One region of the Peribacillus sp. FSL P2-0133 genome, then DNA from elsewhere that is predicted to be linked to it. Evidence: riboswitches for the same ligand, from Rfam matches in the RefSeq annotation. Region 1 holds a riboswitch; each other region holds the start of a gene.
What was found. A riboswitch is a leader RNA that binds a small molecule or an ion and turns the genes downstream of it on or off. The one in region 1 is predicted to bind cobalamin.
Positions count from the first base shown of each region.

Region 2: another riboswitch for cobalamin. It lies ahead of metE (5-methyltetrahydropteroyltriglutamate--homocysteine S-methyltransferase); the one in region 1 lies ahead of MKY17_RS05580 (ribonucleoside-diphosphate reductase subunit alpha).
Region 3: another riboswitch for cobalamin. It lies ahead of MKY17_RS27550 (ABC transporter substrate-binding protein); the one in region 1 lies ahead of MKY17_RS05580 (ribonucleoside-diphosphate reductase subunit alpha).
Region 4: another riboswitch for cobalamin. It lies ahead of MKY17_RS11740 ((2Fe-2S) ferredoxin domain-containing protein); the one in region 1 lies ahead of MKY17_RS05580 (ribonucleoside-diphosphate reductase subunit alpha).

Region 1 is NZ_CP150254.1:1,164,661-1,170,929, forward strand. Features, by position in the region: gene MKY17_RS05580 (ribonucleoside-diphosphate reductase subunit alpha) at 1-2,136, opposite strand, end outside; cobalamin riboswitch at 2,274-2,455, opposite strand; gene MKY17_RS05585 (manganese-dependent inorganic pyrophosphatase) at 2,749-3,678, shown strand; gene MKY17_RS05590 (hypothetical protein) at 3,779-3,925, opposite strand; gene MKY17_RS05595 (SulP family inorganic anion transporter) at 4,011-5,468, opposite strand; gene MKY17_RS05600 (hypothetical protein) at 5,779-5,949, shown strand; gene MKY17_RS05605 (hypothetical protein) at 5,939-6,130, shown strand; gene MKY17_RS05610 (hypothetical protein) at 6,236-6,269, shown strand, end outside.
Region 2 is NZ_CP150254.1:802,725-808,993, forward strand. Features, by position in the region: partial or broken gene MKY17_RS03810 (acyl-CoA thioesterase) at 1-162, opposite strand, end outside; gene metE (5-methyltetrahydropteroyltriglutamate--homocysteine S-methyltransferase) at 159-2,465, opposite strand; cobalamin riboswitch at 2,610-2,802, opposite strand; gene MKY17_RS03820 (potassium channel family protein) at 3,049-3,468, shown strand; gene bcp (thioredoxin-dependent thiol peroxidase) at 3,531-4,001, shown strand; gene MKY17_RS03830 (aminopeptidase) at 4,013-5,119, shown strand; gene MKY17_RS03835 (D-2-hydroxyacid dehydrogenase) at 5,271-6,215, shown strand.
Region 3 is NZ_CP150254.1:5,686,613-5,692,881, forward strand. Features, by position in the region: gene MKY17_RS27540 (heme ABC transporter ATP-binding protein) at 1-819, opposite strand, end outside; gene MKY17_RS27545 (iron ABC transporter permease) at 826-1,881, opposite strand; gene MKY17_RS27550 (ABC transporter substrate-binding protein) at 1,844-2,809, opposite strand; cobalamin riboswitch at 2,990-3,165, opposite strand; gene MKY17_RS27555 (polysaccharide deacetylase family protein) at 3,252-4,124, opposite strand; tRNA gene MKY17_RS27560 (tRNA-Arg) at 4,329-4,402, shown strand; gene MKY17_RS27565 (acyltransferase family protein) at 4,609-6,269, opposite strand, start outside.
Region 4 is NZ_CP150254.1:2,448,885-2,455,153, reverse strand. Features, by position in the region: gene MKY17_RS11750 (sirohydrochlorin chelatase) at 1-683, opposite strand, end outside; gene cobJ (precorrin-3B C(17)-methyltransferase) at 702-2,357, opposite strand; gene MKY17_RS11740 ((2Fe-2S) ferredoxin domain-containing protein) at 2,373-2,741, opposite strand; cobalamin riboswitch at 2,891-3,082, opposite strand; cobalamin riboswitch at 3,284-3,480, shown strand; gene MKY17_RS11735 (hypothetical protein) at 3,463-3,633, shown strand; gene MKY17_RS11730 (energy-coupling factor ABC transporter permease) at 3,654-4,397, shown strand; gene MKY17_RS11725 (energy-coupling factor ABC transporter substrate-binding protein) at 4,399-4,710, shown strand; gene cbiQ (cobalt ECF transporter T component CbiQ) at 4,697-5,473, shown strand; gene MKY17_RS11715 (ATP-binding cassette domain-containing protein) at 5,492-6,269, shown strand, end outside.

The DNA.
Region 1 (6,269 bases):
AATATGGCGTTGGCGCGCTGCATTTTGCCTGATGCTTTCCAGTTGGTCCAAATTAAATCGCGTCTTTTTATAATATTCATACGTATTTGGCGTCAAGCCTGGCGCGGTCACCTTGAATTTGAAGTTTTTCTTTTCTTCGTAAAATTCAATTTCATACAAAGGATCGATTCCATCCGTGGAATTACCGATTTTAGCTGTCGAAGAATTCGGGGCAATGGCCATTAAATAGCCATTACGGGTCCCGTGTTCCTGCACGTCTGCTTTTAAATCCATCCATTTTTGATCTGTATAGTCACGCAGTTCGAAATAGTCCCCTGTATGCCAATCAGATCCTTCAAAATATGGGTATGATCCTTTTTCCTTGGCCAATTCGTTGGATGCCTTGATTGTTAAGTATGCGATCCTTTCGTATAAAGCATCTGCATAGTGAACAGCCTCATCGGATTCCCAATAAATATTCTGCGTGGCAAGTAAATGATGCCATCCAAACGTTCCTAAACCAATTGCCCGGTAACGTTTGTTCGAGATGGATGCCTGTTTGACAGGAAGATTATTCACATCAATGACATTATCCAGCATGCGGATCTGAATGGGAATCAATCTTTCCAAAACATCGCTGCCCACTGCCCGGGGCAAGTTAATGGATGAAAGGTTGCAGACAACGAAATCGCCGCTTTTACGAACCACAACAACATCTCCATCTTCCGTTTCATATTCATCCGTGATCGTCGAAGGGCTTAGGTTTTGGGCAATCTCCGTGCAAAGGTTAGAACAATAAATCATACCTTTATGTTTATTGGGATTCTTCCGATTCACTTCATCACGGTAGAACATATACGGTACGCCTTCTTCTAATTGAGAAATCATGATGCTTTTCATGATGTCCATCGCATTGATTTTTTCAAAGCTATAGTTTGGAAGCCTGCCATTTTCTGCGGCCTCGACAGCAAGTGCATAATGATTCCTGAAGCTTCCTTCGCCTTTCTTCTCGTCATAAAGATCTTCAAGTGAAAATCCAAGGGTTTGCTTAACGGTATGCGGATCGAAAAGATACCATTCTTTTCTGTCGCGTACAGCTTCCATGAATAAATCGGGTATACATACACCTGTAAAAATATCATGGGCTTTTAATCTGTCATCCCCGTTTTGTGTCTTCAAATCGAGGAAGCTCATGATATCTTTATGCCAGACATCCAAGTAAATCGCGATGGCACCTTTACGTTGACCCAATTGATCGACACTTACCGCTGTCTGGTTGAATAGTCGAATCCAGGGAGTCGTGCCGGAACTGTTTCCAGAGAAGCCCCGGATATCAGAACCAAGCGAGCGAACCTTACCGACGTAAAGACCGACACCGCCGCCAAATTTAGATACTTTTGCCGCATCGTAGTTTGATAGGTAGATTCCGTCAATGGAATCTTCAATTGCGTCGATAAAGCAAGAGCTTAACTGTCCATGTGTTTTACCTGCATTGGAGAGTGTAGGAGTCGCAACGGTCATATAAAGATTGGACATGGCCCAGTATGCTTCTTTTATAAGTTGCAGGCGGTGCTCCGTTTTTTCCAATCGCATGATTTCCATCGCGATGATCATGAAACGTTCTTGTGGCAGTTCGTAGACCTTATCCTTTTGTGGGCGGGCTAGATAGCGGTCGTTCAATAAGTAGATGCCTATGTAAGAGAATAATTTATCTTTTTCCGGGTCGATCACCGAACCCAATTCCTCAATTTCCGCTTTCGTATATGAAGATAGCAGTTCTGGTTTATAAATGGGATAACGCTGACCTTCTGAAAGCTGGGAGAGTTCCGTGATCAGCTCATAGAATGGGCCATAACTCATGCCTTCATAACCTCGATTGGCTTGTGCATCCCTATACATTGTATTCAACAGTTCTGCTGCAGCAACGAACGTCCAATCCGGAGCATCGATATCCACACTTTCAAGAGCGAGCTGAATCAGTTTTCTTGATGCCTGTTCTTCGGTTGAGTCACTTTTGCGATCTAGCCATTTTGTAAAACGCTTTTTGAACTTCTCCATATCGAGATGGCCTTCGAATTCCTTTGACAACATCTCGAGCTGGATGGATTTCGTTTCTGTGTCATTTTCACTTATGGTAGAGTTATATGTTTGAGTCATTAATGATCCTCCTTGTTAACTTCCGCTAAAATAAAAAAACCGCCCAATGAATTGAGCGGATCAAACGATAGAATAAAAGAGCCATGAAAAAATAGCCGTTAAACTATCGTTTCATCATCTCAATCCCCGAAGAATAAGAAACGTGAAAAATTCAAGGCAGGTCTCCTGACTCATGATCACCCTACTTTGAGTCCTTCCCGTATAGAGAGCTATACAGTGGGTATCTCATTTCGTCACATTTACAGTTGCGGGGACAGTTCCGGGTTTACACCGGATTCCCTTTTCAGCCATCACTGGCACCTTGGATTATAAAAAATTCTATATATAGTTATTGTTAATGTTTGTATAATCAATATCTAGTATTTCTGCTTATATTATCGTAAGCCATATACGATGATAATTCAACTAATATATTTGAAAAAAACCAATCCTTATCTATTGACAAAGTGATGGCAGAGTGTGAAGGAATGAAAGATTTTATTGGGGAATGGGTAATTCAAGCGCTGATTTTACGCGATTTTGTGTTAAAATAAATTGTCTAGTAAAGGTGGCTCTCCCTTATTGCAATGAGGGGATTCGCGGAAAAATATTTAAGAAAAAGGGGATAAAATCTTGGAAAAAGTATTAGTTTTTGGACATAAAAACCCGGATACAGACACAATCTGTTCAGCAATCGCTTATGCAGACCTGAAAAAGCAGTTAGGTATCAACGCTGAACCAGTTCGTCTGGGTGAAGTAAATGGTGAAACTCAATATGCATTGGACCAATTCAAATTCGAAGCTCCCCGCCTTGTGGAAAAAGTTGCAGGGGAAGCTGAAGGCGTAATCCTGGTCGATCATAACGAACGCCAGCAAAGTGCTGAAGATATTGACCAAGTCCGTGTGTTGGAAGTTATCGACCATCACCGTATCGCTAACTTTGAAACAAGCGATCCACTATATTACCGTGCGGAACCAGTTGGATGTACGGCAACCATTTTAAATAAAATTTATAAAGAAAACGGCATTGAAGTCCCTAAAGCAATCGCAGGTCTTATGTTGTCTGCCATCATTTCCGATTCGTTATTGTTCAAATCTCCTACATGCACGGAGCAAGACGTTGCAGCAGCAATGGAACTGGCTGCCATTGCGGGAGTCGACGCTGAAACATACGGCTTAGAAATGTTGAAAGCTGGAGCTGACTTGAGCGACAAAACGATTGCCCAGCTTATCACTCTTGATGCAAAGGAATTCTCCATGGGAATGGCTAAAGTGGAGATAGCACAGGTCAATGCTGTAGATCCGAACGAAGTCCTTGCTAAGCAAGCAGAATTGGAAGCGGCGATTGAAGCGGTCATCGCTGAGAAGGAATTGGACTTATTCCTATTTGTCGTAACGGATATCTTGACTAATGATTCTGTTGCCTTGGCTCTTGGTAAAGCAGCTTATGCAGTGGAAAAAGCATACGACGTTTCATTAAACAATAACATCGCCGTCTTAGAAGGCGTTGTATCGCGTAAAAAACAAATCGTGCCAGTCTTAACGGACGTATTCAGCAAATAATACAGTAGAAGGGATGCTCATTAAAAACATGGGCATCCTTTTTCTGTACATGCAAAAAAAAAGACTCAACCACCATTAAGGGTGTTTTGAGTCTTTTTTCTTAATTCAAAGCTTCCTTTTCTTTTTCATAGGCAATGACAATCAGTTCTTTGTTGGCTTCCTCGCCAAGTCTGCTTTCAAAGCTTTTCAGTTCATTCAATAAATCCGGTGACAGATTTGCTGCCGTATAATCCTGCTCGGGTGTCATGCTTTTCGCTCCTTTCAAAAGGAAATCATTCATGTTATCTATTTTGTCGGTTTGAAAAGTTTCTATTCAGCAAAATTTTACAACTTCAAGATATTTTACTTTCTGAGGTGGCGAGTTTTTCAAGCAATAACGAACTTTCTTCATCGAGTCCTTGCACTTGGACAGGTATACCCAGAAGCTGATATTTAAGAACAACCGTATCAACAGCACCGACTGCTGAAGCATCCCAGATTTTAGAATGGGAAAAGTCGATGACGATTGAATCGGCTTTTTCCTTGAAGTCGAACTTCGAAACAAAGTCCTGGACAGAAGCGAAAAATATTTGCCCGCTGATATGATAAATGATTTTCTTAGCCTGGACATCTTCCGTTTTCTCTACAGCCACTTTAGAAATTTTAGCCGAAAAGAAAATCATGCTCAAGAGCACTCCGGCGAATACCCCTTTTGATAAATCATGTGTATAAAGGACAATGAGGACCGTCACGATCATCACGGCTGCATCCGACTTTGGAGCTTTAACGAGCCTCTTTAGAGAAGACCAGTCAAAGGTCCCGATTGAAACCATGATCATGACTGCGACAAGTGCAGCCATCGGGATTTTAATAAGGACATCATTCAATACCACGATTAATACCATAAGGAAAGCGCCAGCTACAAAAGTGGAGAGCCGGCCCCTTCCTCCCGATTTAATATTGATACCGGATTGGCCGATCATCGCACATCCTGCCATGCCGCCAAAGCATCCGGCAATGATATTCGAAATCCCCTGGCCTTTGGCTTCCTTATTTTTATTACTGTCCGTGTCAGTCATCTCATCGACTATTTGAGCTGTCAATAATGATTCAAGCAGGCCAACAAATGCAAGAGCTATGGAATAAGGGAAAATGATCGCCAAAGTGTCGAAGGTCAAAGGGATATCTGGAAGCATGAACATCGGAAGCGCTTCGGTCAATTGCCCCATATCCCCAACCGTCCGCACCGTAGCCCCCGTGGTAACTGCAACGATCGTCATGAATATGATTGCTACAAGTGGTGAAGGTATGACTTTCGTGATTAGCGGAAAAAGATAAATGATAGCTAAAGAAACGGCTGTCATGACATACATGATCCATGTTTCGCCCACGAAATGGGTGAGCTGTGCCGTGAAAATCAAGATGGCTAAAGAATTCACAAAACCAGTCATGACCGGCTTCGGTATGAACTTCATTAATTTCCCGATTTTTAAAACCCCTAGTAAAATTTGCAGCAAACCAGTCAATATTGTTGCAGCAAGTAAATAGTTCAAGCCATGATCTTTAACAAGATCGACCATGACGAGTGCCATTGCACCAGTGGCTGCCGATATCATTCCCGGCCTTCCGCCGACAAAAGAGATGACGATGGCAATGCAGAATGAGGCATATAGACCAACCATTGGGTCAACGCCAGCAATGATCGAAAAGGCAATCGCCTCCGGAATCAATGCCAAGGCAACGACAATTCCCGATAGGACATCTCCTCTAACGTTGCCGAACCATTCCTGTTTATATCCAGATGTATTCAAAGAAACACTCCTTCTTTCTATCTATGTGTGTTCATTTCTTTTTTAACGCACTAAATTATAGCATGAGTCCTTCTTTCTATCTATATGGATAATATTAACGACAAACCGAGGGCTATTCATTTCTTAGCATTGGCGAAAGAAGTTAAAATTCCTAAAAAAGGAAATCCGGAGAAATGGCGTGGGCATCATCCAATAAGGAAGGGCAAAAAATTTCCAAAGCCTTCTGAATGAATTTCGCTTTCATGATTCAGATTTTTCTGTATTTAAAAGTATTATTCTTTTATTATGAATGAAAATGGGGGTTACTCCTATGAATAAGAGTGAGAAAAGAACGAAACTATTGGAAAAGATTGAGAGTCGTTTAAGATTTACTGCAAGAAATTTAGTGAAATTCGATACAATCCAAGAAACATTGGATTTTACGGTGGAATCATTTCAATTAGAATTTTCGTGGGTTTGTGGCGATCGTATTGAGGGATGATGATCGTTTATATCCAAAAGTATGGAAAGGCGGTTCGCCGCATTTTGCTGATTCTTTTCCCATTCACCTAGGTGAATGTTCCCCGGAAATTTTCGAAGAAGAGGTAAAGGACAGTTACATAACTAAATTGTTTGAAGAGAAAATAGAAGATAAGGCTAAAATAGTCATTGATGAACAATGATCTATACAGGCCACACCGGATTGCCGTTTTGAAACTGGAAGAGGAATCACTTACTGCCCATTCGAATCTGATCGAGAAGCGGAAAAAGCCTCGGAATGGGATCATATGAAAGAACAGCTTTATCTTAAATATAAAGAAA
Region 2 (6,269 bases), 360 kb from region 1:
TCGACAATGGCGCATAGCTGAAATGCAGGCTATTTTATCAACATATGCCATTACTTTTCCGCCAAAGATGGTATTGTGATGATTTGTATCCGGTGGAAAAACAAGGTCGGTTAAAAAAGTCCGTGACTGCTGTGTTGGATGGGCAACGTTCTTTTCAATCATTGGCCTGTTGGTTTGGCTAAAAGGTTTTCACGGACGATTTTTGCTGCTTCGACCATGTTTTTCAGGGAAGCGACGGTTTCCGGGATACCCCTTGTTTTCAGGCCGCAGTCTGGATTGATCCAAAACTGGTCTTTATTCAATACCTTGATGCCCCGTTCAATCATATCGACCATTTCTTCCACTGCGGGCACACGCGGGCTGTGAATATCATACACACCAAGGCCAATACCTTTTTCATATGTTTTTTCCTCGAATGCGGAAGCAAGCTCCCCATGACTACGAGATGTTTCGATGGAAATTACATCAGCATCGAGGGAGGAGATGACATCCATGAAACTGTTGAAGTCGCAATAGCACATATGCGTATGAATTTGGGTTGTATCCTCCACGCTTGATGTGGATATCAAGAATGAATTCACAGCCCAGTTCAAATACTCGTCGCGATCGTTTTTTTTCAATGGCAGACCTTCTCTAAGTGCAGGCTCATCAACCTGAATCATTTTAATTCCAGCAGATTCCAATGCAATGACTTCCTTTTCTAAAGCGAGTGCCAGCTGATAGCAAACATTCTCCCTGGAAATATCATCACGGACAAATGACCAATTTAAAATCGTAACAGGACCTGTAAGCATTCCCTTTACCGTCTTCTTCGTCAGTGATTGTGCGTACACACTTTCCCTTACTGTCATCGGTTCGATGAAATGGATGTCGCCGTAGATGACTGGTGGTTTCACGCAGCGGGATCCATAGGATTGTACCCAACCCTTTTCCAGAAAGATGAAACCGCCTAACTTATGGCCGAAGTATTCAACCATATCCGTCCGTTCGAATTCCCCGTGAACGAGAACATCCAAACCGATTTCTTCTTGGATTTCGATCCACCTGCCGATTTCTTCGTTTACGAATGTTTCATATTTCTGAGCGGTCCATTCTCCTCTTTTGAATTTCCCGCGTGCTTGTTTAACTTCAAATGTCTGCGGAAAGCTACCGATGGTAGTCGAAGGAAGGAAAGGCAATTTGAAAAATTCCTGTTGTTTTTGGTAACGCTCTTTAAATGGAATGTGACGGCCGGCGGTCCTGGTTTTAACCTTTTCGACTTTCGATTGTACAGTCCCATGATTCCGTGCATTTGAACTTGCTAACGTTTGAACCGTAAATTTATTGGCATCGACTTTTTCGGCGATTGCTTCAAAGCCTTGATTATTCCCTTTGACCAAGAGTGTGATTTCCTCAAGTTTCTCATCAGCGAAAGCAAGGGCCTGTTTCACTTCTTTTGAAAGTGCGGTTTCATTCCGAACGGTCACTGGGACATGAAGCAGGGAACAAGAGGGCTGAAGCCAGATTTGGTCTTCGGCTACCTTTTTCTTAAGAGTCTCAATTAATTGAATTTTTTTCGATAAATCAGATAGCCAAATGTTTTTTCCGTCAATCACACCTGCAGCAAGCACTTTGTCCTTTGGGAAGCCGAATGCTTCAAGATTACTTAGATTCCTCCCTTTATCATGTACAAAATCAAGACCGATTCCTTGGACTTTTAATTCGATGACTTCTTGGTAGTGTTCCACGGCATCAAAGTATGTTTGTAGCATGATGTTCAGGTTTGGTGCTGCTTCATTCAGCTTTTCATATAGGTAAGTAACAGTTTGCATATCATCCTTGGAAATGGATGAAACAAGAGAAGGTTCGTCCATTTGTACCCACTTCACGCCTTCTTGCTCCAACTCCCGCAGGATTTGCGTGTATAGGGGAAGCAAGCTCAGGATGATACTAGGGATCTCTTGTTTATTGAAGCCTTTGGAAAGGGAGATGAAGGTATAAGGTCCAATCAACACGGGCTTCGTTTCAATCCCTAGCTTTTCCTTGGCTTCCCGATATGCTGCAAGTGGTTTATTTTCTGTTAAAGTCAGCTGTGGCAGTTTTAATTCAGGGACAATATAGTGATAGTTCGTATTGAACCATTTCGTCATTTCGGAAGCGACTTGATCATTGTTTCCGCGAGCCATTGAATAATATACGGAAAGGGGAACCCTACCGCCTTCATAGGCTGAATAACGTTCAGGAACAAGACCGAACATGACGGACATATCGAGCATTTGATCATAGAAAGTGAAGTCATTGACAGGAATGATATCAATGCCCCGTTGCTTTTGTTTTTGTATGTTGCCTAAACGGATTGCCTTTAGTTGTGCCGTAAATTCCGCTTCATCGATTTTACCTGACCAGTAAGCTTCCAATGTACGTTTCCATTCACGATCTTCCCCGATTCGTGGGTAACCCAAACTACTGCTTTTCAAAATTCCCATCCTCCTACATTCATTTTATTGAACAATAAAAAAAGCATCCCCAACCGTCAAAAGAGAAAGTTAGAAATGCTTAAAATAAGAGGCATGCAGAATGCCCCTTACAATTATAAGGTCCCTAACACCTCCCTATCTCCCGTAGGTTAAAACAGTGTTGTCGAAATAGGCAGGTCTCCTGACTTAGGGATTATCATTAGCGGCGGCCTTCCCGATCCTTTGATCAGTGGCATATTGGATGGCGCTAACACTCCCATTACAGTGGCGGGACCGTGCCGGAATTACACCGGACTTCCCTTTTAATCCTAATTTAAAATTAGGAACCTATTTCCACATATGAAATTTTACAAAACCTGCCTTTATAAACTGTTTGCAGGCCGAAGATTTTTAAAATAAAAACTATTATAAAAATTTAGACAATCTTAACATATCCGACCAAAAGGGTCAACATGGAAAAAAAGATTCGGGAAAAGAATCAGTTTATTGAGTGTGTTGTTGATAAGTATGAGGTCTGTACCTAAAAAAGAATATATTGTTTGGACAGGGAGTATGTATAGAGAGAGTGGCGTTTTGAAATGGGGCGTGGGGGATGACTTTCTACATCTTGATTGCAGGAATCATTTTTTGCATGGTGATGAGCATTCGTACGTTATTTCTTGTTGAGTCGGGAGGAAAGAAGTTTTCTCTGGAGGATATGCTGTGGCTTGGCAATTTATATGCGACGATATTGGTTGGATTTGCACTGATTTATTTATTATACGAGCTTCAGAATCATTCGGTGATTCTTGATATGGGCAATCGGTTGGATGGCACTTTCTATGAACAGTTGAAGACTTCCTTTTACTTCAGTGCGATGACGATGTTTTCTGTAGGGTATGGAGATATAGCCCCGATTGGCATGGGCAGGATGATAGCTACCATTCAGGCTTTCATCGGGTATACACTGCCAGCAGCGTTCGTAATTCGGACAGTTATCGATTTGGAGCAGAAAGATAGGAAGGGTAAATGAAAGTTGTGTTTCTTTCGATTATTGGGTACTCTTACCATAATGAAAGAAATGGAGGGTTCAATATGACTGTTAAAATTGGAGAAAAAGCACCTGATTTCAAACTCCCTGCAAACAATGGTGAAATAGTTTCCCTATCGGATTTTAAGGGGAAAAATATTGTTTTATATTTTTATCCAAAAGACATGACGCCAGGTTGCACGACGGAGGCCTGTGATTTCCGGGACCATAATGAGCAATTCGAGGAATTGAACGCGGTCATCATTGGTATTAGCCCAGATCCAGCGGCACGTCATGAAAAATTCATCGAAAAACATGGATTGCCTTTTCTGCTGCTGGCTGACGAGAATCATGAAGCGGCCGAATCATTTGGTGTGTGGCAATTGAAAAAGAACTTCGGCAAGGAGTATATGGGCATTGAACGTTCAACTTTCCTGATAGATAAGGCTGGTAAGGTAGTCAAAGAATGGCGTAAAGTAAAAGTCAAAGGCCACGTCGAAGAAGCGCTTGAAACTCTTCGCGACCTCGAAAAATAAGGGACAGGCAGATGAAGGATGAGCGAATAACGAAGCTTGCAGCCAGGCTGATTCATCATTCGATACAAACACAGCCAAAAGAGAGAATCCTCATACGAGGGCATATCAACACGAAACCGTTATTGAAAGAGCTGATTGATGAAATATACAGAGTGGGTGCTTATCCATATGTAGAACTCGAAGACGATGAGATAAGCCGCCACCTGTTACAAGGGAATGTGAAGGAACAACTTGACACATCTTCGCAATGGGCTCTGAAGAAATATACGGATATCGATGCAGTCATCATCATCACAGGGGAAGAAAACGATGTGGAAATGACTGATGTTCCCATCGAGAGGCACCGTCTTCAAGGGGAGGCTATGAATTCCCCCACTCTTTTCTATGTAAACAACCGACGTTGGGTCTTACTTAATTATCCCACCAACGCATCAGCGCAAAAAGCCGGCATGACCTTCAACAGGTACCAAGACTTTCTGTTGAACGTATGCACCATGGATTACGGGAAAATGGAGGCGGCCTTGAAACCGTTAAAACAATTGATGGAACGGACTGACAAAGTCAGGATCGTTTCACCAGGGACAGATTTGACCTTTTCCATTAAAGGTATGCCGGCCATCATATGTGCCGGAAAAAAGAATTTACCGGATGGGGAAGTGTTTACAGCACCCATAAAAGATAGTCTCAATGGAAGGATATCCTTCAACACACCCACAACCTATGAAGGAATCACCTTTAGTGACATAGAATTAAACTTGGAAAAGGGAAAAATCATTAAAGCAACTTCCAATCGTGACTCTGAAATGAACCAAATTCTGAATATTGATGAAGGGTCCCGGTTTATCGGGGAGTTTGCAATTGGAATCAATCCATACATATTGGAACCTATGGACGATATATTGTTCGATGAGAAAATAACCGGGAGTCTGCACTTGGCTATTGGGCTTGCTTATGAAGAAGCGGATAATGGAAACCGATCATCGATACATTGGGATATGGTCTTGATCCAGCGTCCCGAATATGGGGGCGGTGACATCTATTTTGACGACGTCCCGATTAGAAGGGATGGCGTTTTCATTTTGCCGGAATTACATGCATTAAACCCAAATTCTTATTAAAAAAGCCTTTTTTAATAAGGGTAAGGCTTTTGTCCAACTCAAAAAGGGGACACCTGAATATGCTTTATTAAGGGAATACCTCCTCAAAGAAAGTTGCGCGGGACACATAGAGCCCGTGTTTTTTTATGTTAATTAAAAGGGAGAGATAAACATGTTAATACTTTCGACTGTCATTCCGAATGAAGGCATCCAAACGAAGATGATGGAAGCTTTTCCTGATTTGAACTTCATTTATCAAAAAGGATGGACTGATGGGCCGCTTCGTGAAGCGAAAATACTAATTACATATGGTGAAGACTTAACTGAAGAAATCATTGGGAAAGCGGCGAACTTGAAATGGATCATGGTCATGAGCGCAGGGATGGAATTAATGCCATTTAAAGCCATTGAGGAACGTGGCATTCTGGTGACCAACGCAAGAGGCATTCATAAAATCCCGATGGCCGAGTATACGATAGGGATGCTTTTGCAATATGAAAAGAAATTGAAACTGCTTATGAAGAATGAAAAGGAAGAATTGTGGGATAGAAAGATTGAAGTAGGAGAATTGAATGGCAAGACTATGCTCGTTATTGGTGTCGGTGCAATTGGAGGAGAGGTGGCTCGTCTTGGGAGAGCCTTTGGGATGACGACGGTGGGAGTGAACCGGAGCGGGAAGCCAGTGGAATCCATCGATCACCTTTATACTCTCGATAATTTATTGGAAGCCATACCGGGAGCCGATTATATCGTATCCGTCCTGCCAAGTACTGATGAAACGAAGGGCCTTTTGGAAAAAGAGCACTTTAAAGCAATGAAAGAATCTGCAGTATTCGTGAATATTGGCCGCGGCGACCTGATTAACGATGAAGTGTTGATCGAAGCCCTGGATGCCGGGGAATTGTCTCATGCCATCTTGGATGTATTTGATCCGGAACCTTTGGGAAAAGGGCATCCGTTTTGGAGGATGGAGAATGTCACAGTCACACCGCATCTATCAAGTAAAAGCGGAGAATATTTACCAAGAACCTTTGCCATTTTCGAAAAAAACATGCGTGAATACCTGAAAGCTGGAAAAGACTTTACCAACGTAATCGACTTAACTAGGGGATACTAAACTCAATGCAAAAATGGTAAAGACTCAATGTGTTCATGAATAAACTAAAAAAGA
Region 3 (6,269 bases), 1.3 Mb from region 1:
ATAAGAACCATCGATTTCCAATGGGATAGTATCATGGCCATGCTTTTCCGGAACGATGAACATCTGTGGTTTCGGAAGGGCGGGATGTGGATGTTTTTCGATCGTCGTATGATATACATCCTGAATCCGTTCCTGTTGGAGCACTTCGTTCGGCACATCAACAACCTGAATCTGCCCTTTCTCAAGCAACATAAGCCGATCACAATATAATCCTGCCAAATTCAAATCATGAAAAATTGAAATAACGGTCAACTTCTGCTCTTTTGCCATTTTTCTCATTAGATCAAGAAGATCTTTTTGATAGGAAAGATCCAAGTGGTTCGTAGGTTCATCCAAAAAAAGGATTTCCGGCTCTTGGGCAAGTGCCTGTGCCAGCAAGACCCTTTGTCTCTCCCCTCCTGATAATCGTTCAAAATGAAGATCCTGAAAATCAGCTACTCCCGTTTGTTCCATAACTCGTTGGACAATCGATTCATCTTCTGCGGACCAACTATGGAACCAACCTGATTGATGAGCATATCGCCCAAGTGAGACCGTCTCTTTTACTGTATAAGAGAAAGCTAATGAGGAATGTTGAGGGAGCACAGCAATGACCTGTGCAAGTTGCTTTGACGAATAATCCTTCAAATCCCTACCTCTTATCCGTACGCTTCCGCCTTTATAATCGAGCACCCCGCTAAGCATGCTTAAAAGTGTCGTTTTTCCGCTGCCATTTGGACCAAGAATCCCGAATAATTCCCCTTTATGTACATCAAAAGAGACAGAGTCCAAAACAGCTTTGTTATGATATCCACCTGTTAACCCTCTTACTTCAAGCATCCGTTTTTACCCTTCTCTCCGTCTCTTTAATAAAATCAGCGCAAATGCAGGTGCCCCGATAAGTGAGGTGATCACCCCGATCGGCAGTTCCGATGGGGCAATGATCGTTCGTGCCACAAAATCCGCCAATATTAAGAATCCGCTTCCTATCAACAATGACAACGGAAGTAAATGTTTATGGTCAGGCCCCCAAATCTTTCGGACAAAATGAGGAATGACCAATCCTACAAAGCCAATCGCCCCCGAAACGGCAACGGCTGCACCTGTCAATGTCGAACCGGCTATCAAGATCCACATTTTCCGCCGCTTAACATTCACACCTAAGTGTTTTGCCCGGTCTTCCCCGAAAGTCATCGCATTCAATTCACTTGTATTCATGATCAAGATCAATGAACCAATGATAAAAAACGGCAAAATGATTGCAATGTAATTCCATCCGCGCATTGAAACGCTTCCCATCAGCCAGCCGATGATTTGTCTTAATTCATCACCCGTCAGCGCAATCATCAATGAAATGAAGGCACTTAAAAACGAGCTAAAAATGATCCCCGTTAAAATGATCGTTTCCACTTTCATCGATCGATCCATTTTTTTTGCAAACGTCAGTACACAAAGCATCGTGAGCACTGAGCATAAGATGCTCAGTGCCGGAAGAGTATATAAACCGATGAACGGCAGTGAAATATTCAAGAATATTGTCAATACGGCGCCGACCGATGCTCCTGATGAAATACCCAATGTGTAAGGATCAGCGAGCGGGTTCCGGAGCAGTCCCTGAAAAGCCGCACCCGCAATCGCAAGTGATGCCCCGACCAAACCCGCAAGCAATACGCGCGGCAAGCGGATGTTCATCACGATATTCGTAAGCATAATATCCGGATCAGCAGAAATCGGCAAATGGAAAATCTCCTTGCCGATTATTTGCATAAGTACGGGAACCGGTACTGGCACCGAACCAAAGGAAATGCCTATCGTCATTGCGAATAACAAAATTAACAACGCAATCAAATAAGCAAACGCCCATTTAGTTGTCAAATTGGTTCGGATAGACTGATTTGGCAAGTTCCTCTACTCCCTCTATTAAACGTGGACCGGAACGGGTCACCAAGTCTGAATGGACATCAAAGACTTGGCCATTCTTAATAGCATTTACGTCTTGCCATCCTTTTCGGCCCTTCACTTCACTTACTGAATCTTTCGTATAGTAACCATACGTTGTAATGATGACATCCGGATTTGCAGCAATCATCGACTCTTCATCAATTTTTGCCCATCCGTCCAATTCTGCAGCAGCATTATCCGCTGAAATAATAGTAAGCATCTCATTCATGAAAGTATTTTTACCAGGTGTGTATATTTCCGGTGAAGGCGAAACTTCCACTAAAACTGTCTTCCTATCCGCTTCCTTTACGGATTTGGCCTTTTCCTGGATATCCTTGAGTTTCGTTTTCATATCCGTAACGATTTCTTCTGCCTTATCATGTTCTCCCGTTGCCTGTCCAATCATCTCAATAGACTTATAGACTTGGTCAAAGCTTTGTGCATCATTGACTACGAGGACATCTATTCCAGCATCCTTAAGTTGCTGTAAACCCTCATTTGAATTATGGGCACTTGATGCATGCGCAAGAACAAGATCAGGCTTCATGGAGACAATCAGCTCCGTGTTCATTTCCATTCCGCCAACTTTTTCAATTTCTTTCGTTTCTTCCGGGTAATTATCATTGTCGGACACACCAACGACCTTTTTGCCCAAACCAAGTGCAAAGACCACTTCCGTATTACTTGGTATCAATGAAACGATTTTCTTCGGTTTTTGTTCTATCGTTACTTTTTCCCCAGTTGCATCTTTAATCGTAATCGGGAAAGCTTCGTGTTGAGCATGATTCGTTTGCTGCTTTTCTTTTCCTTCATCCTTAGCGTCACTGCAGCCAACCATCAAGCCTGCAGTAAGCAACATTAACAGTATCAGACCAAAAATCTTTTTCATTTTCATTCCCCACAATCTTTTCATTTAATTTCTTCCCACCTAAATAAAGAAAACGCATTGGTTGGAAGATGCCCCCAAAACAAAAAGCACCTCCCGTTAAACGGAAGGTGCTTGCATGGCAACAATATCATTACGGACTCTTTCTTAGGGTCTGCCACACACCTTCCCATCCGCGTAGGTTACAGGTGTACGAATTCTGGCAGGTCTCCTGGCTCATGGTCATCGTCAACGGCACCTTCCCATATCTCATACAGTGGTACACAGCCGTCAGCTCCCATATACAGTGGCGGGACCGCGTTGGCATTTCACCAACTTCCCTTTTAAGTCATTAAGACACCAAATCGTTCATATGTATATAATTTTCACTTCCTTCATTATACACCATGTAAGAATCGATTATTATATGATTTTTCTGAACAAGTACGAAATGACCCTTCCACCTTCAATGCTTTGAAGCATTTTCAATCAGTGACGCAAACCCATCGACTGATAACCCGGGTGAAATCCGAACTCGATGCAGGGCATGCATCCCTTGGTCCCTTGAAGCTCCCCCAGGTTCGGTAGTGACTGCCATCTTGTATCCAACTTCTTCTGACAGCCTTAGACTCTCTTCATTATACCGGCCAACCGGATAGGAAAGCACCGTCGTGTCCTGGCCGAGGATACGGTCGAATAGCTCCTTCGACTGAACCATTTCCGCTTCTTGCTGCACTGCCGTCATGCGGTTCAGCTCCAAATGGTTGATGGTATGGCTTTCGATCGAAATCCCATTCCTGCTCATCTCCAACATTTGATCTTCAGTCAGGTGATGACCTTTATCAATGGACTTACCGATCATGAAGACAGTTGCTTTCATATCATTTTCTTTTAATATCGGAAAAGCCTCCGTGTAGTTATCTGTATAGCCATCATCAAAAGTAAGCCAGACGCACTTCTCACTTGGCATCCGATTCTCGGTTAAAACAAGGTATGCTTCTTCAGGGGATAATGTATAGTAACCATTCTCCCGAAGCCAAGCCATCTGTGCTCGGAATTCCTCACTTGGAACCCGAAGGCCATTACCTTCAGAAATGCTGTGATACATCAAGATTGGAAGCTGGACAGCGGACTCGGCCGTTACCCAGTTTCCCGTATCGATTTGGCCTTCCAAATCCTGCCCTGCCCCATTCTCAGCCGCTTCGACCACTTCAATGTCTTCTTCCGCAATCGGTGCAGCCGTCTTTATGCCTATACCCTCTAAAATCCCTTGTGAACATCCAGGTAAAATTAAAATCCCCAGCAATGCCACCATCCATAAAACTCTATATCTTTTCACAATCATTCCCCTAATTTTTTCTAGTATAATAGTACCAGAAAACTAGCGGATAATAAAGTATTCCATTTAATGAATTAATAGGAAAACACGAGAGCATAGTGACCTGCTGAGCATTAATGAAAATTTTTTTCATAAGTATGTGCTATAAGCTTGAAAAGTTTGCCTATAAGAAATATAATAAATAAGTCGTCGACTTATATATATGTCCCAGTAGCTCAGCAGGATAGAGCGACAGCCTCCTAAGCTGTAGGTCGTAGGTTCGACTCCTATCTGGGACGCTAATTAAAAACCCTGTTACAACGCGGTTCTTCCGTGTAGTAGCAGGGTTTTTTCTGTGATTTATGTGGCGGTTGGACAAAGTAAACACTACTTCATCAATCCCTATAGATATAAAAAAATCTGAGCCCTTTAAAACACAGAACTCAGATTTTTTATATCAAGATAAGCAATATTATACTTGAAACAAATTACCCTTTAGCTATACTTACTTTTCAACTAAGCCTATCTCGTTGATTTTTTCTTCAAAAACAGGTCCGAAACTTTCAGAATAAGTATTCGTTAAATGTCTATTATCACGGTAAATTATAACATTACCAATAATGGGCTGAAATTTACCGTTTACCTTGAAGTAATCTGTTAAGTCAATTTTATGCAATGATTTATTCTCTTTTTCAAATTGGCTCCAAAAGCTTTCGTCTTTCTGATTATCTACTGAATTCATTTTTTTTGTAGTTTCTTCTAGTCCATCTGTTTCTAATGATTCCAGTACATTAAAACTATATCTTGGATCATCACGAATCGCTAACACTTCAATACCATATTCATCTTTAACATACTGCAGCTGATCAACCATTTGTTGTTGTATTTTATTATTAGGCGTATCAGAAGCTGTGGCATGAGAAATGACAAGATCTACATCTGAATCCTTTAGATAATCGAGAACATTATTGACCCAGATACCTTTCAAATCATCATCCGCATAACCTGTTGAAAAACGTGTACCTGAACGAGTCATATTCAATACACGATAATTGTCATCTTTTGTTGCTTCTAAAATGGCACCTAACCAATGCTCTGAATGGGAACTGCCGATCAGGGCAATTGTAGCATCGTAATTTTCAGTTTCGCCATATTCCCCAATTTTCAAGTCACTTTCCTTTAACCCTTGGTTACTGCCGTCCAAATGCGCTTTTGGTAAATCATCAAAGACTTCAGAATATGATGGAATTGGTTCTTGATCAGGTATATCGTCAGGGTTTTTGACAGCTAACGCTCCTGGATAATTTTTATCATTTATATTATTTTCCAGCTTATTTTGATCTATATATACTCCAATTAAAAGAGATGCAATCAAGAGTACATTCACACTGCCCATTATCCCGAGTCTCTTGAATGAGTATTTATTGTCCTTTGAGCTTCGGATTGGTTCTTCTATATATCGAGTCATTAAAAACGAAAGGGCTATTGATGAAACGATAATAAGAGTACCAACGATGAATCCTGGAGTTTCCTGGACATTATAACGATAGAACTCCAATAATACCCAATGCCACAAATAGATTCCAAAGGCAATTCCACCTAGCTTCACCATTACAGGTGAACCTAAAAAGCGTTTGACACCATATTTCGTATCGCATGTACCAGACAAAACAATGAATAATGCGCAGGTCATTGGCCATAAGGCAATATACCCCGGAAACATTTCAGATACATTGAATACTATTCCAGTTAAAATTAAACCGATTAATCCGAGCCAGCCTATCACGGTAGCAATATATTTATTTACCTTTATTGATGATAAATTGATACAGAGCAAACTGCCTAAAGCAAATTCCCAAACACGTGTCATCGTAATGAAATAAGCCCATGGCTGATTGACAGAGGTTAAATATATTGAGTATATAAAAGAAGAAACAAATAATATTCCTAAAATAGTATTGATTAATGTTTTAACTTTAGTTAGTTTATATTTTTTTATTAAAAATAAAATTAAAGTGAATATTAAAAACCAGATTATATAAAATTGTCCTTGTATTGACAAAGCCCAAAAGTGTTCAACCGGTGTTTTCATTTGGCTGGAATCTAAATAATCCGTGCTAGAAAAAGCCAGTTGCCAGTTTTGGTAAAAAAACATTGAGGCAAATA
Region 4 (6,269 bases), 1.3 Mb from region 1:
TTCGCCAAAATGAATTCTTGATCTTGATATAGCTCTTGATAGCCTTTCAGCATATCCTCCATTCTTTCCATCAACACCCCTGTGAAGAGGAAATATGGCAGCATCACTACTTTTTTTGCCCCTAAGCGAGTGCATCGCTCAATGCCTTCATCAACGTGCGGGTCCGTTACACCCATGAAAGCTGTTTCGACCCATTTAACGTTTAATTTTTCCCATAATAATCGTGAAATTTTATATATATCACTATTTGCATCAGCATCACTGCCACCTCGGCCAATTAGCAATATTGCTGTCTCAGCATGTTCAGAGGTTGTATCGAATCCCGCTTCCTCAAGACGGTCTGTCAGGATTGTCAATACATCATGGTGGACCCCGATCGTTTGGCCATATGTGAATTTCACTTCTGGATACTTTGTTTTCCCATCTTCTATTTCAGCTGGGATATGTAATTTCGAATGACCTGCATGCAACAAAATGATCGGTATGACGATAACTTCAGTAGCCCCTCGTTTTACACAATTATCAATGCCTTTGGATATATTCGGTGCCGCAAATTCCAAGAAGCACGTTTCTACAAGGAAGCGCTCATCCAATGCCGGAATCATATTTTCAATAAAATGAAGGACTTCTTCGTTTCCCGAAGCCAAGCGGCTTCCGTGTCCTACGAACAAAACTGCTTTCATTTACTTTCCCCCTCTTGATTAGTCTTCACAAGGCGCAGGCTCTATGTTTATTTTTGGAGCGATGTCCTGATAAGAAAAATTCTGTATCTTTTTCGAACGTTTGAAGTATTTAAAAAGCCGCTCATTTGGATGGGCATTTTGCTTATACTCCGCGACAATGTCCGTAATCAGTTCAACAAGCTGTTCCGGTTCAATGCCTTCCGCAACCGGCTGACCTGGATGGGCTGTTCTTCCAACCGGTTTAGCTCCAAGAAATAAGTCGAACTTCCCTTTTCGGAAGACAATCCCGATATCATCCATCACAGCACTATAACAAGCCATCCCACACCCATTAAAACCGATGTTAAGTTCCTTGGGCATTTTCATTCCGCCAAGCACCCGATGTATTTCATCCGCATAAGGAATGGATTCCGTTTTTTCACCATCACAGAAATCACAGGCTTTTAATGTCAGTACATCTCCAATCGGCGATAATAGAAAGTTTGCTGATTGCAATTTCCCCGTAATGACTTCCGGATCCGTTGTCGGAATCTTTAATACGATTTTATGATTTGGCGTGTATTCCATCGTGCCCTTTTCCCCGACAACTTCCGCAAGTGTCATCATTTGTTTGGGAGTGAATTGTTTATTCGCCACACCTGGACTAACGGCAAGTTCGAATACCGACTCCATTTTTTGCTGAACAATTGGCTCAATGGATTGCTGAACGGTTTGACCCTTGACTCTTGACAGTGCTTCCATTGCCATTTCAAAGGAAGCTGGCTTCTTTTCTGGTGCTTTTGTAAGTAATCCAACTCCTCCAGCGGATTCGATGAAGACTTCTTGCACAGAATCGGCTTCTTGATCTAATGCCCACGGTTCCGCTTCTTTTTGCAGACGCTGATGCGGCTTCAATGGTTGCTTTTCCGAATTCAAAGTATATTTCCTCTGATAGCCTCTTGGTGTGATGATTTTGTCATCATATAAAAAGGTGGATGAATTACCAATAATGACGGTGGTCAACATTCCAATATCGTGATTCAACATATCTTTCAAATTGGTTATGACAATATCCTGCCTATCGCGATAAGCACTTTTCACCAACCCGACAGGTGTATCGGGCGAACGGTAGCGAAGGAGAATGTTCTGTGTTTCAACAATTTGCCTCGTCCGCCTGCCGCTGCGCGGATTATACAGGGCAATGACAAAGTCTGCCATTGCAGCTGCTTCAACCCTTTTAGCGATCAGTTCCCAAGGAGTTAAATGATCACTGAGACTGATCGTACACGAATCGTGCATGACTGGTGCCCCAAGTAAAGATGCACAGGAGTTGATTGCCGAAATGCCAGGAATGACTTCAATGCCCACTCCAGTTTCTTCTTTCCAGCCTTTTTCAATCAATACTTCATAAACCAAGCCAGCCATTCCGTAAACTCCGGCATCCCCGCTGGAAATTACCGCAACTTTCTTACCCAGCTCCGCTTGTTTCACTGCTTCCTGTGCACGTGATACCTCTTCAGTCATACCCGTACTAATAATCGTTTGATCTGTGAGCAGTCCCTGAATGAGTTCAACATAAGTTTTATAACCAATGATGTAGTCACTTTCTTGAAGGGCTTCGACAGCACGTTTGGTAATGTGTTCAAAATTCCCTGGCCCAAAGCCCACGACGAATAATTTACCGTTTGTACTCATTAAGACATCTCCTTTTTACGCTTTGTTCTTTGAAATACCCGTATGAGCAGGAAAATCTGGATTCGGTGTCATTTCCCCATCATTGAATTGGTAGATCATTTGTGGAACAAACTCCCCATCATCAATATGGCTGACAATCTGGCGACCGAAATCAGGCGTTTCCACTCGATACCAGTTTCCTTGAGGATAGGCAATCACAACGCAGGCATCCTTACATCTTCCGTTACACCGTGTCCTGGTTGTATGGATTTTCAAATCCAGTCCTTTGGAAGCAATTTCATCGCGAATCGCTTGGGTTACTTCTTCCCCGCCCTTCTTCATGCAGCTGCTTCCATTACAAATCAACAGATGTGTATTTGTACCCATTAAGTTCCAAGTAGTCATCTTCTTCCTCCTGCGTTCAGGGAAAAGGCAAAATAAAAAACCTTAACATAAGAGTCAAGGTTTAAAAAAACTATATGAATGAGGAGCCCCAGGCAAGAATGCCCAATCTCCCAAAATCGTCATAGTCCTTCTACCTTTCCCTCCGAAAAGTATCATGCAATTTTAAAAGCAGGTTTCCTGGCTTACGCTTCATTTTACTTTGTCCCTTCCCGGCAACAATGCCAGTGGCTATCGACAATTTCATCAGCGTTTACAGTAGCGGGGGCTGCATCGGATTTTCACCGATTTCCCTATTATCCCTTGCTTATTCACACAAGAGCACTTTTAAAATATAATATTTGGTTTTAATATACATTTCTAACTAACTTTATCTATCATATAACAACTTTATCAAAATTCAATAGTTTATTCCGACTGTTTAGAAAAGTTTAATAGTGTATATCCTTCCCACAAGCCTTTCCTTGCAACAAACTTAGTCAAAAAAAAAATATAGTGTAGCTGGAATTATTTCTTTATGGTACACTATACGAGAATTTTCTAAATAATTACATAAGTTTTATGGTGTTGAATTTTTCGGAATTCAGCTTAAAAGGGAAGCCGGTGAAAATCCGGAGCGGTCCCGCCACTGTAAAGGGAAGTCCTATTACTTTAACTTTAATCCACTGTCAAATTAGATGGGAAGGATGTAATGGGATGATGAACCAAAGCCAGGAGACCTGCCATGAAGCGTGAAACTGTTTCAACCTACGAGGATGGGTGTGCGGATCAGGCAGAAAGGCCCATGGTTGGTTTATGCTGCAAAATTCCTGTTCATTACGCACTTCTTTCCTTTGAGAGAAGTGCTTTTTATGTTGGGCGCGCCTTTCTTCTCAAGATTGATCAGAAAAATTAAAAGTGTTGAAAGGAGAAAGAATGAAAAGAACCAATTGGAAAATTATTTATTTTGTCATTTTACTGCTTTTTGTCCCAAAAAGGGCAATGGCCATGCATATCATGGAGGGCTTTTTACCCATTGAATGGGCTATATTCTGGTGGGCCGTTACCCTTCCATTTTTAATCTTGGGTTACCGGTCCATTAGATCCAAAGTAAGGGAAAACCCAGAAACAAAAATGATGCTTGGCCTATCGGGTGCATTTGTATTCATTTTATCGGCCCTAAAGATTCCTTCCGTTACGGGAAGTTCTTCACACCCTACCGGAGTTGGTTTGGGATCCATTTTATTCGGACCATTGGCCATGAGTGTCGTTGGCTCCATCGTTCTATTATTTCAAGCTGTTTTACTGGCTCACGGAGGATTGACGACATTAGGGGCCAATGCATTTTCCATGGCCGTTTGCGGACCGTTCATTGCTTACTTCGTCTTCAAGGGCGCAACTAAATTGGGGTGGTCTTTTTCACTTGCCGTTTTCTTGGCAGCTGCTTTTGGAGATTTGGGAACCTATGTGGTGACTTCCGTTCAACTTGCTCTTGCTTTTCCATCCGAGGTAGGAGGATTCATGGCCTCTTTCAGTAAATTTGCAGGGATTTTTGCCCTGACCCAAATTCCCTTGGCAATCAGTGAGGGGTTATTGACAGTCGTCGTGATGAATTTCTTAAAAAAATACAATCTAGGCGAATTGAAATTGCTGCGAGTTTTATCTAAGGAGGCCCGTTAACATGAAAAAAAGTTTACTGCTGCTTTTCCTGGTCGTCATTCTTGCTACCATACCGTTAATCACACAACAAGGAACGGAATTTGGCGGTGCCGATGGCGAAGCTGAAGAAGCCATCACTAAAATCCAGCCGGAATACAAGCCATGGTTCAACAGTATTTGGGAGCCGCCAGGTGCAGAAACCGAAAGCTTATTATTTGCGCTGCAAGCTGCAATCGGAGCTGGTTTCATTGGTTATTTCATAGGTGTAACGAGACAAAGAAATAAGCAAACCAAACAAGAAATTCCCGAAAAATCGAATCATGTTACTCATTGATAAATATGCCTATTTCAATGGGCTAAAGGATGTACATCCGTTGGAAAAGATGGTTTTTGCACTCTCCCTTTTGCTATTTTCGTTAACGGTAAGGGATATGACCGTTTCGCTCATCACTTTTACGGTGATGAGTGCTTTAATCATTTTTGGGGCAAAAATCCCGCTTTCTTATTATCTTAAATTACTTCTATTACCAGGATTTTTTATACTATCAGGAACAATTACCATCCTTTTTTCTTTTACAAGCAAATTTACTTCGATTTCGAATATATGGTGGTCCTGGAAGGTCGGGAACTGGCAAATTTTCATCAGCGATGACAGCATAGGTACAGTGATCAATTTGATCACTGTCGTATTAGGCAGCATCAGCTGTTTATATTTCCTTACCTTGACTACACCCATTACCGTCATCCTATCGGTGATGCGAAAACTTAAAGTGCCTTCCTTATTGGTCGATTTAATAGAGCTGACCTATCGCTTCATCTTTATTTTTTTAGATACAGCTTTGGCCATTCACCAATCACAAGCTTCACGGCTGGGGTATGGTTCGTTAAGGAAAGGCATTCGATCTCTCGGATTACTAATCTCATCATTATTTTTAGGAGTATTGCAGCGCTCTGGACATTTGACGATGGCCATGAACGCAAGAGGCTATCAGGAGAACCTTTCCTATATCGAGGATACTTACACCTATTCCTCACGCAATTGGCTGATCGCGATTGTAATACTAGGAAGCTTAATCTTTATTAATGGATTTTTGTAAATTGGAGGCAAACCAAGAATGGACGAGCATATTTTTCATATAGAAGGCCTCACCCATCAATTCGCAGATGGAACGTTCGCTTTAAACGATCTTTCGCTAACGATTCAACATGGTAAAAAGATAGCGTTATTAGGCAATAATGGTGCCGGCAAATCGACTTTATTCCTGCATTTAAATGGTCTTTTACAACCTACAGCAGGAAAGATCAGATTTAAGGGCAAGAAAATGAAATATGACCGTAAAGCATTATTATCATTACGAAAGCAAGTCGGGATCGTTTTTCAAGATCCCGACTCGCAGCTCTTTTCCGCTAATGTACAACAGGATATATCGTTTGGACCGATGAATTTAGGTTGGGATAGAAATGCAGTCCAGGAGAAAGTAAATTGGGCAATGGCTGAAACGGAAGTAACCGAACTGAAAGACAGACCCACCCATTTTTTGAGCCTAGGGCAAAAAAAACGTGTCGCCATTGCAGGGGTACTCGCCATGGAACCCGATGTCTGGCTCTTGGATGAACCTACCGCTGGATTGGATCCTTATTTCTCAAAGCAGATCATGGCTCTGCTGGACAGTATCCACCACCAGGACAAAACGATAATCCTGTCAACTCATGATGTTAATTTAGCTTATCAATGGGCTGATGAAGTCGTGGTCATGAACGATGGTAAGGTCATATACCAAGGGGACCCCGTATCCGTTTTCCATGATGAAGACGTTTTGCTGCAAGCGCATCTGGAGAAGCCGTGGGTTTTTGAAATGTTTCAAGCCCTTCATCAATCAAGGGAACCTGCAG